3 regions of the Fictibacillus enclensis genome follow, and region 1 is predicted to be linked to each of the others. Evidence: predicted binding sites of a transcription regulator. Region 1 holds the regulator's gene; each other region holds the start of a gene.

What was found. Region 1 encodes Rex, which represses fermentation and respiration genes when NADH is low (regulators of the CRP and FNR family bind a similar motif). Its sites were predicted from a motif close to TTGTGAAATATTTCACAA; they were not measured.
Region 2: the regulator Rex is predicted to act here: its motif matches at 1,972-1,989, upstream of qoxA (cytochrome aa3 quinol oxidase subunit II).
Region 3: the regulator Rex is predicted to act here: its motif matches at 1,600-1,617, upstream of ric (iron-sulfur cluster repair di-iron protein).

The regions. Positions count from the first base shown of each region.
Region 1 is NZ_CP126109.1:241,246-244,527, reverse strand. Features, by position in the region: gene QNH15_RS01455 (protein adenylyltransferase SelO) at 1-88, opposite strand, end outside; gene QNH15_RS01450 (hypothetical protein) at 220-504, opposite strand; gene tatC (twin-arginine translocase subunit TatC) at 557-1,327, opposite strand; gene QNH15_RS01440 (twin-arginine translocase TatA/TatE family subunit) at 1,345-1,533, opposite strand; gene QNH15_RS01435 (redox-sensing transcriptional repressor Rex) at 1,564-2,211, opposite strand; gene moaC (cyclic pyranopterin monophosphate synthase MoaC) at 2,261-2,746, opposite strand; gene QNH15_RS01425 (ABC-F family ATP-binding cassette domain-containing protein) at 2,980-3,282, shown strand, end outside.
Region 2 is NZ_CP126109.1:5,006,717-5,009,998, forward strand. Features, by position in the region: gene qoxB (cytochrome aa3 quinol oxidase subunit I) at 1-936, opposite strand, end outside; gene qoxA (cytochrome aa3 quinol oxidase subunit II) at 955-1,938, opposite strand; gene QNH15_RS25685 (DUF2231 domain-containing protein) at 2,293-2,742, opposite strand; gene QNH15_RS25690 (sensor histidine kinase) at 2,812-3,282, opposite strand, start outside.
Region 3 is NZ_CP126109.1:1,433,009-1,436,290, forward strand. Features, by position in the region: gene QNH15_RS07675 (DUF2357 domain-containing protein) at 1-766, shown strand, start outside; gene QNH15_RS07680 (Crp/Fnr family transcriptional regulator) at 824-1,537, opposite strand; gene ric (iron-sulfur cluster repair di-iron protein) at 1,676-2,377, shown strand; gene QNH15_RS07690 (GntR family transcriptional regulator) at 2,689-3,282, shown strand, end outside.

The DNA.
Region 1 (3,282 bases):
CCTTGATGATGGAGAAAAATGCTTTCGGCAATTCAGCGTAAGTATTTTCCAACTTCCACCCGACTGCATTTACTTTTTCTTGTGTCATCCTATCTCCTTCTCTTCTTCTGGTTTATTTTTCATTATTCGTAAATTCGCTCTGGGTGTCCATAAATAAGGGTTATTTTCTAAGTATTCCCTTTTCGGCCATGATCGACACGTTCACTTCTCTATCCTATTTTACAGCGAGGAGTTTTGGGTTGGTAAAATGCCCCCATGCGGTTGATTGAAGTGCAAGGTGCGAGACTCCTCGAAAATGAACATCACATTTTCTTCGTGCGATGGATCGCTGCCGAGGCGTTCCTTGTCCAGTGGGAAAAGCGGGACAGATGAGACCAAGGAGGCGCTCGCGCCGTTACCGCATGAGCTTGCGACGAGAAAGTAGGCGTTTACGCCGGTAAAGTAGGCGTTTACGCCGGTAAGGCTCAGCGCCCGCCCACGGAAAGCGAGCAGCCTGAAACGCAAATCAACTACCCTCAAAGGCACCAATGATCACCAAAATAAAAAAACACATCCCTTAATCGAGATGTGTTTCCTTCAGCTCCAAATCAAGTCTGGCTTCTTCTTCCGCTCTCAGCCGCTTCTTGTAGGCATTGGCTGAGATCATGATGCTGATTTCGTACAGAATGATCAGTGGAACGGTAATGGTTAAATGTGAAATCAATTCAGGCGGGCTGATGATCCCGGCAATAACAAGAATGCCGAAATACGAAAACTTCCTGATCTTCCTCAGGAACTGTGGGGTGATCAGACCGAGCCTCGTCAGGAACATGATGAGGACCGGGAACTGAAACAGCAGCCCGAATGGCAGGATAAGCCCAAATAAAAAAGAAAAGTATTCGTTGATCCCGTACTCCCCTTCGACGTTCAGGGAATCGGCAATGTTCGCCATGAAGTGAACCACCATCGGGAAAAGAATGAAATAGGCAAAAGACAGGCCGGCCGCGAACAATAGGAACGAAATAGGAATGTACGAGAGCGTGACCTTTCTTTCATTCTCAAATAGACCCGGGCTAATGAAGGCCCAGATTTGGTAGAGCCCTACCGGAAGTGTGAGCAGAAGTGCAATGATAAATGAAAAATCAAAATACACTTTCAGCGGGTCCGTTAGATTGAAGGCGTTCATTTGAATGTCTTGTGCCACAGGATCACTTTGCAAGTATACAATGACGGGTTTGGCAAAAAAGAGACCTACAACCATAAAGATAAAAAAGAAAGCCGCCGTGATGATGATGCGGTTTCTTAATTCTCCCAGATGATCATAGACCGACATGTTTTTTTCTGTCATGATGTTCATCCTAACTGCTACTTCTGTTCGTGCGTTTTAGAAGACTCTTTCTCTTTCTTATCATCATCGTCCATGAGCCCTTGTGTGGCATTCTTGAACTCTCTTAGCGTTCTTCCTGCTGCACGTCCGAGTTCCGGAAGCTTTTTCGGTCCAAACATGACTAATGCTGCCGCTGCAATCACAATTGCACTGCCTGTTCCAATCATCCCAGTTCCTCCTTCAAGTAATTTGAACTTCTATATTTCATCTGACGGATAATGCTTCATAAAATAAATCAATGACTGTAATTCCACAGCCAGGTCAATATGGTGCACCCTGATTTCAGGAGGCAAGGTCAGGCGCGCCGGCGTGAAGTTTAACAGGCCTTTAATCCCCGCGTCAGCCAGCTTGTCCGCCGTATGCTGTGCAACACCGACCGGTACGGTCAAAATGGCCACCTCCACATCACTTTCCCGGAGCTCATCGACCATATTGTCGATCGAATGAACCGGAACTCCCGCTACTTCCTTACCAACCTTGTCCGGATCCACGTCAAATGCGACCTGGATGACCGTATTGTTGTTTTTAATAAAGTTATAGTGAAGGAAAGCGGTGCCTAAATTTCCGACGCCAATCAAGGCAACCTTCGTCACTTCGTCCTGATTAAGCGTTTTCCGGAAAAAGGATAACAGGTAGTTTACATTATAGCCATATCCCTTTTTTCCAAGTGCGCCAAAATAGGAGAAATCCCTTCGGATGGTTGCTGAATCTACTTTTACTGCTTCGCTGAGCTCTGCCGAGGATACACGCTGCTTTCCGGAAATGGAAAGGTTCTTTAAAAAGCGGTAATACAGCGGCAGTCTCTTCGCGGTTGCTTGCGGTATCTTTATCTGTTCTTGAGTCATTTTGTAGCCTCCACAATTCAGAAAGCTTATCTATAGTTTATCATATTTTTTACTTGGAACGTTGAAAATCCCCGTTTTTTCCCCCGGTTTTACTCTGAAGATAAGTCGGTCCAATGACCATTCCTTTATCAACCGCCTTGCACATATCATAAACGGTCAGCGCAGCAGCACTTGCCGCCGTCAAGGCTTCCATTTCAACCCCGGTATTGCCCTTTGTTTTCACCGCTGCTTCAATATGCAGCCGGTATCCCTCGTCCTCTTTTTCCCACTGAAAGGAAATATCCACACCCGTAAGAGCGAGCGGATGGCACATCGGAATCCAGTCGGAGGTTTTTTTGGCCGCCATGATGCCGGCCACCTGTGCCACAGCGAGCACATCTCCTTTTTTGAAGGAACCTTCGGTGATCTTTGTGTAAATTTCCGGATTCACAAAAATGGAGCTGTGGGCCACAGCGGTGCGGACCGTCACATCCTTGTCCGAAATATCCACCATTTTTGCTCGTCCCTGTTCGTTAAAATGCGTAAAAGATCCCATATCCTACTCCTTCTTCCTAAAATATACACGATCTTACTATAGAATGGCAGTTGCTTCTTCTCTCAATATATAACAATATGTTGAACATTGATTAGTTGCCCGGCTTTGCTTTTGTAGGCTACACTAAGAGTAGACAGATTACAGCAAAACAGACGTAACCCCGTGCATTTTTTGTCGTTTGCACCCCGTCTGTTTCCTGATGTTTTGTTGACAGGAATTTGAGGTGACGTACAGTGATTATTTTGCAAGTGAATGACTTAACAAAATCGTTTGGGGCTGACCCTATTTTATCGAATATTAAGCTCGAAGTCCAAACACGCGACAGAATCGCGCTTGTTGGAAGAAACGGAGCGGGCAAATCCACGCTGTTGAAGATCATAACGGGCGACCTGTCCTATGACTCCGGACAGCTCATTATGCCAAAAGGCGTCAAGGTGGGCTATCTCGCACAGGACACGGGCCTTGAATCAAGCCTCTCCATCTGGGACGAGATGCTGAGTGTGTTTGAACCGCTTCGTAAAATGGAAAGACAGCTG
Region 2 (3,282 bases), 330 kb from region 1:
CCAAACCATTGCTTTGTAGCCAAAAATCGTTTTACGGGAGAAAGTACTGATAATTTCTGAGAACATACCAAATGCAGGAAGGACAACAATATATACTTCCGGATGGCCCCATAGCCAGAAAAGGTTCGCCCACAGCATATCCATTCCAGCCCCCTGGAGGGTGAAGAAATGGGCACCGAATAAACGGTCAAATGTCATAAGTGCAAGCGCTACTGTAAGAATAGGGAATGCAAACACGATGATAATCATAGTGATCAATGCAGACCAGGTAAATACAGGCATTTTGAACAATGTCATACCAGGCGCACGCATCTTGAGTATCGTGACAAGGAAGTTAATACCCGTTAACAGGGTACCAATCCCGGCAATCTGCAGTCCGAGCAAGTAGTAGTTCTGACCCGGTCCGGGACTTAACTCATTACCGGCAAGCGGCATATAGCTTGTCCATCCGGCAGATGGTGATCCCCCGATAACGAAGGACACATTGAACAGCATGGCACCGATAAAGAATGTCCAGAAGCTGACAGCATTCAGATATGGGAATGCTACGTCACGCGCTCCGATTTGAAGCGGAATAACAACGTTGATAAGTCCGATCAAGAACGGCATCGCCATGAAGATAATCATGATCGTACCGTGTGTTGTAAAGATTTCGTTATAGTGCTGTGAATCCAAAAACTTGGAATCTGGTGTAGCAAGCTGTACACGCATGAGCAAAGCATCGACTCCGCCTCGAAACAGCATGAGTACTGCGGATGCGATGTACATAATTCCTAGTTTCTTATGGTCAACGGTAGTAAGCCATTCAGTCCATAGCCACTTCCATTTTTTAAAAAATGTCAGATAGAATAGGATTCCGATAACTGTTAAAACGATAGAGACGTCCGCACCATAAATCAGCGGGTCTCCCGTAACAAAAAATTCATCCCATTTCATAATTTAGTGCCTCCTCTATTAATGGGAATGAGATTCCCCATGAGAGTCAGATTCCGGCTTGTTCGCATCTTTCGCTTTGGATCCATGCGGATTTTGCGGAACCTCGCCTAAACGCTCACGAGTCTTCACTGCATAGTCTGCTTCTTTAGCATGATCTACCCATTTTAAGTGTGTTGACGAGAATGTCATTTTCTTTACTTCGCCTTGAACCATTAATTGATCATATTGCTTTTTGGTCAGCTTAGGCGCCTTGCTTTTTGTATCCTTTGCCCATTTGTCGAACTCGCTTTGATTAACGGAATGCACATCAAAAATCTGGTGAGCAAATCCTTCACCATTAAAGTTGGAGTTTCTGCCGGAGAAAGTTCCTGTATGGTCGGCTCGTAAGTAAAGTTTTGTTTCCATGCCGGCCATGGCATATTTTTGTCCTCCAAGTTCTGGAACCCAGAATGAAGACATGGAATCTGCAGAGGTCAATTTAAACAAAACCGTACGGTCTTTTGGAATATTGATATAGTTGACCGTTTCAATGCCCTGCTCCGGATAGGAGAAGATCCACTTCCAGTTTACTGCTGTAGCATTTATGACAATAGGTTCTTTCTGTTGCTGCGCATTCACAGCTTTCGGCGGCTTTTCAAGATCATAGTTCGAAATTACCGTCGGAATGGCAAGGGCGATGATAATCAAAATGGGGATAACTGTCCAGATCGTTTCAAGCTTTTTGCTTCCATGCTGATCCGGTTCAAAGTTATCATCATTCTTTCGGTTGCGGTATTTAATAACGACAACTGCGAATAATGCATAAACCACTACACAAATAAGTGCCATAAAGCCTATAGAGTAAAGAATAAGATCCTTCTGTTGCGCAGCAACAGGCCCTTTCGGATCAAGAACTATATAATTGCTGCATCCGCCTAATAAGAAAACGGACAGCATAAGTCCCAACGCAAAAAACGGTTTAAACCGCTTAAACACTAGGCCCACCTTCCTTCCTTTCAACATCGTGTGAGATTTCTCACTGCAAAATAACTAACATTGTGCTTTTGTTCACATAATACCAAATTTCCACCAAAAATAGATACCCTTTTATAAACTGTCATAAGTTCTTCAACTAAATTTCACGACTTCATCACATATTTTTCAAAGAATGTTCATATTTCTGGGATTTCCTTCTTACGCTTCCATTTCCGAATTATTTCCATACACAAGAAAAGAAAAAGCCGCCGTCTGCGGCGACTCTTTTAAGTTCTAACCATGGTATTTCCCTCTGCGTTTCATATTAAACCACTTCTGAAAAATAATTTCAACGCTTAAGTTTTTCCATTCTTAGGTCTTATTTTTTTCCCCATCATTCCCTTATTTATCCGCGGATGAAGAGTCAGAAGTAATGGATTCCGGGTGGTATACCATTTTGCCCCCGTAATGCCCTGTAAGAGACAATGTAACCGCACCGGCTAATGAAAGGACAAGCACCAGCGGTAAAAGAGGCTTAATGAATCCAAACATATGGAGCAGTTTCAGCAAAACGACAGCTCCAAAAATAAAAAGAGTGACCAGTGCATAGGTTTCATGAATATGAACCGCACTCTCAATACTGTGACCTACCTGGTTTCTTAAAAAGTGTTCAGCCCCGTCTCCTGACACATAAGCAAGGATTCCTGTCAAAAAGCCGGTCGAGAAAAGGAATAATGCCAGCCGGTCAAAAAATGGTTTCTTCCAAACAGCGATGATCTGTACAATCACACCAATGATAAGCAAGGCAATAGGAAAGTGAACCAATAATGGATGAAGCGGAGTAGATAGCATAAAAAAATTTCAGCTCCCTTGTGTTTTTTTTAACATACACAAAGAAACTGAAATTAAACTGAAAAACATTTACGCCAGGATCGGCAGCTCTACTCTGAAGGTAGTGCCTTTGCCCAGCTGGCTTTCGGCCTCTATGCTTCCTCTATATAGACTGGTGATTTCTTTAGCAATCGATAAACCAAGACCTGCCCCGCCCTGTGTCCGGGACCTTCCCTTGTCCACTCGATAAAAACGGTCAAACAGATAAGGCAAATCCGCCGAAGGAATGCCTTCTCCTTCGTCTCTTATTTCAATCACCAAATTATTCTTTGCCTGCGCTTTAAGCCTGATTTCAACTGGAGAACCCGCGTCAGAGTATTTAAGCGCGTTATCGAGCAATAGTTGAAGCAGTTCTTTAATTCTCACCCTGTCCGCTTCCACTATAAGATCTTCAGGAGGGGCAATCACTTTGACAGTTCGTGTGCTTTGAGAGAGCCGCTCATATTGATTGGCCATTTTCCTTGCAAGCTCATTAATCGAGAAAGAATCTTTATGAATTTC
Region 3 (3,282 bases), 1.2 Mb from region 1:
TTTAAGCCAATATAAAAGGTTCGTAAATATAAGAATAAAAATAGAGGCGGAGCAACTTCAAAATAAGGTTAATTATTGGTTGAACCATTCCTTTTTAATAAATGTTCAGCCACTAAATGGTCAAGTTACTGTTACTCAAAGGTTAAGAAAACATCCTGATTATCGTAATTGGATAAAATGGTTTGATAAGTTGTACCAACATCAAAAATACTTTATTGGATTTGATTATGACATTCCATTAAAGGACACCTATAGACTTTATGAAATATGGTGTTATATGAAGATTATTCAACGAGCTCGAAAAAATGGAAAACTTGCAAGTACTTCAGAACTTTTTAAAATTACATCTGATGGTATTTTTTTATCATTAGCGGAGAATAAAGAGAGTACAGTTCATCTCGTAGAGGGAGATACAATCACATATCAAAAAATATTTCAGTATCGAAATCAAGTAGCGCATCATTCACAAGCTATGTTTTATACATTTACACAACGTATGATTCCTGATATCGTCATTCAGAGTAAAGGCAAGTTGAAAATTTATGATCCGAAATATCGGATCCCTAGCAACATTGGAACGGCCCTTGGTGAAATGCATAAATATAGAGATGGAATTAGAAATATTTATACTGATGATTTAGTTGTCGATGAAGTTTATATTTTAACACCGTTTCAAGATAATGGAGAAGAAATGAGATTTTATAAAGATAGTTTTCATAGCCGCTATAAAATGGGAGCAGTAAAAATGTCGCCAGGAACTGATTAAAGTGGAAGAGGAAAAAGCGTACCGGATATCCAACCGATACGCTTTTCTTCTATATAATTATATCCTGCACACCTGCACTGGACAGTCCTCACAATTGCACATGTCCTTCAAATAATCCAGGTCCTTGATAATCATGCTGCCGTCCTTTGCCTGGTCGAGGACTTTATCTTTTTTCAGCACACTGACCATCCGGCTGACCGTTTCCCTTGAGGTTCCGACGAGTTCAGCCAGCTCTGTATTTGTCAGCTGAAGAGAAAGGATGATTCCTTCTTCGGTCATTTTCCCATACGAGTTCGCCAAGCGGATCAGGGTGGAGCAGAGTGCACCGTTTTTTCCGTATAACATTAGATCGCGGAGCTTAGAGCGGGTGATCTGGTGCATGAGGCTGGTCCAGCGGACAAACTCCACGGCCATCTCGCCATTGCTGCGCATCATCTCTTCCAGATCGGTCTGGTGAATGACACCAACAGTGCTTTTAGTTGACGCTACGGCGCTGAACGAATGCTTTTCGTTTCCGAGTGCGTTGAGTTCCCCGATCAAGTCCCCGTTTTGAAAGATGGAGAGCACGAGCTCCTTCCCGTCTTCGGTCATCTTCGTTCCTTTGATCATGCCTTCCTGAACAAAATACAGCTTGTCGGCCGGTTCATTGTCCATGAAAAGCATTGTTCCTTTATCTATCGTACATGTCATCATGATTTCTTCGAGTATCTTAAGCGTTGGTTCGGAGAAAAACTCTGTTTGTTGAACGGCTTCTTTCCCGCGAGTTTTCATCTTGTTCCCTCCAGTATCTGCCACATCTTACGCATAGTATATCAAACAATCCTCACCAGTTGATGTGATATCTGTCACAGAGAAATGAATTTCGGAAGAATACAGTAAAGGTGAAACCAGTCAAAAGGAGGAGTCCTGATGAAGAGCGTATTTGATCCAACGTTACAGACCCGTGAGGTTGTCATGAAATGCCCAAGAGCCGGAGACCTTCTGAAGAATTATCGAATTGATTATGTGCGAAACGGCAGCAAACCGATCGGAGAGGCGATCAAGGAACGAAACCTGAACTCCAGTGATGTGCTGAACGAGCTGAATACATTGTACGAAAAGAACAGGGACCATCAGTCGGGTATGACGAAATGGGAAAAGCAAAAAGTAAATGCCTTGATCCAATACATCATCGATGCCCACCATTCGTATTTATATATGGTATTGCCGAAGCTGCAGAGTATGATCACGACCATCTTCAACAAGCACGTCGGCAACCATCCTGAACTATCTCATGTTCACTACCTGTTCTCCATTCTGAAAATTGAACTTGAGCAGCACATCCTGATTGAAGAAGAACTCATCTTTCCAAAAATCCTGGCGTACGAAAAGAAACCCACGCTCAACGCCCAGATTGACATCAAGGAATTCGTGGAGGATCTCAAGAGGGAACATGAACACATCGGTCAGTTTTTAAAAGACTTGAGAGAACTGACGAAAGACTATAAAGTACCAGATGATGCTTGTGATAGGTACCGGCTGGCTTATGTAAAATTGGATGAGCTGGAGTCGGATTTGTTTCAGCATCTGCATTTGGAGAATAACGTGTTGTTTCCCAGAGTGCTTGGCTGACTCTGTTGAACTTTGGGATCTTAACATGATTATATAATGATGATGCTATGTCCATTGGATATGGCATTTTTTGTGAGGAGAATGACGGAAGACAGAAATTTGGAAATCCAGCTATATTGAATCATGATTTGGGAATTAGAACTTTTAGATTTAACGGAGTTTTAATTATATAATTTTTTAATCTCAAAGAGATAGTAAAAAATTCAGAAAACTGTATTGACTCTTAACTTTTAGAAATATAAAATAAAGTAAGTCATCTAGATGTATAGATGAAATGAAAGTTATTTATTCTAATTCCTAGGAGGATGAGCATGAGTGATTTTAATACTCTTATTCCAAAGTACGTACAAATTGCTGATAGATTAAGAAAAATACTAGATGAAATGTACAAAGAAGGAAAAGAAAAATTCTTAAGTGATGATGAACTTATAAAAATGTTTAATGTTTCTAGAATGACGATCCGCCAGGCCGTTCAATTGCTTGTGGAAGAAGGCCTTTTAAAACGTATTCAAGGGAAAGGTACGTTTATTGTTCGAAAAGACAAATTAAAAACAGATATTGCTAAATTGGATACTTTTTTTAAAGGATGGTATTTAGAAAAAAACTTCACTGTGAAGTTGTTATTTAGGGGATCCGTACCTTGTCCTGAAGGGCTAGAGAGCAAATTGGGGGTAAAACTTGGAGAAGAAGTTTATCAGGTAACACGTTTACGTCTTTCAGAGGGAATCCCTGTTGTTATCGATAACCGTTACCTTTTGAAAAAGTATGGCGAGCAGATCACTGATGAAGAATATATTAATTATTCTTTCTCTCATTTATTTTTAAATAAATTTAATATAGCGCTTTCTGAAGGAGAAATTGAAATAGAAGCAATTCTGGCAAGCCAAGAGACTTCAGAAATTCTT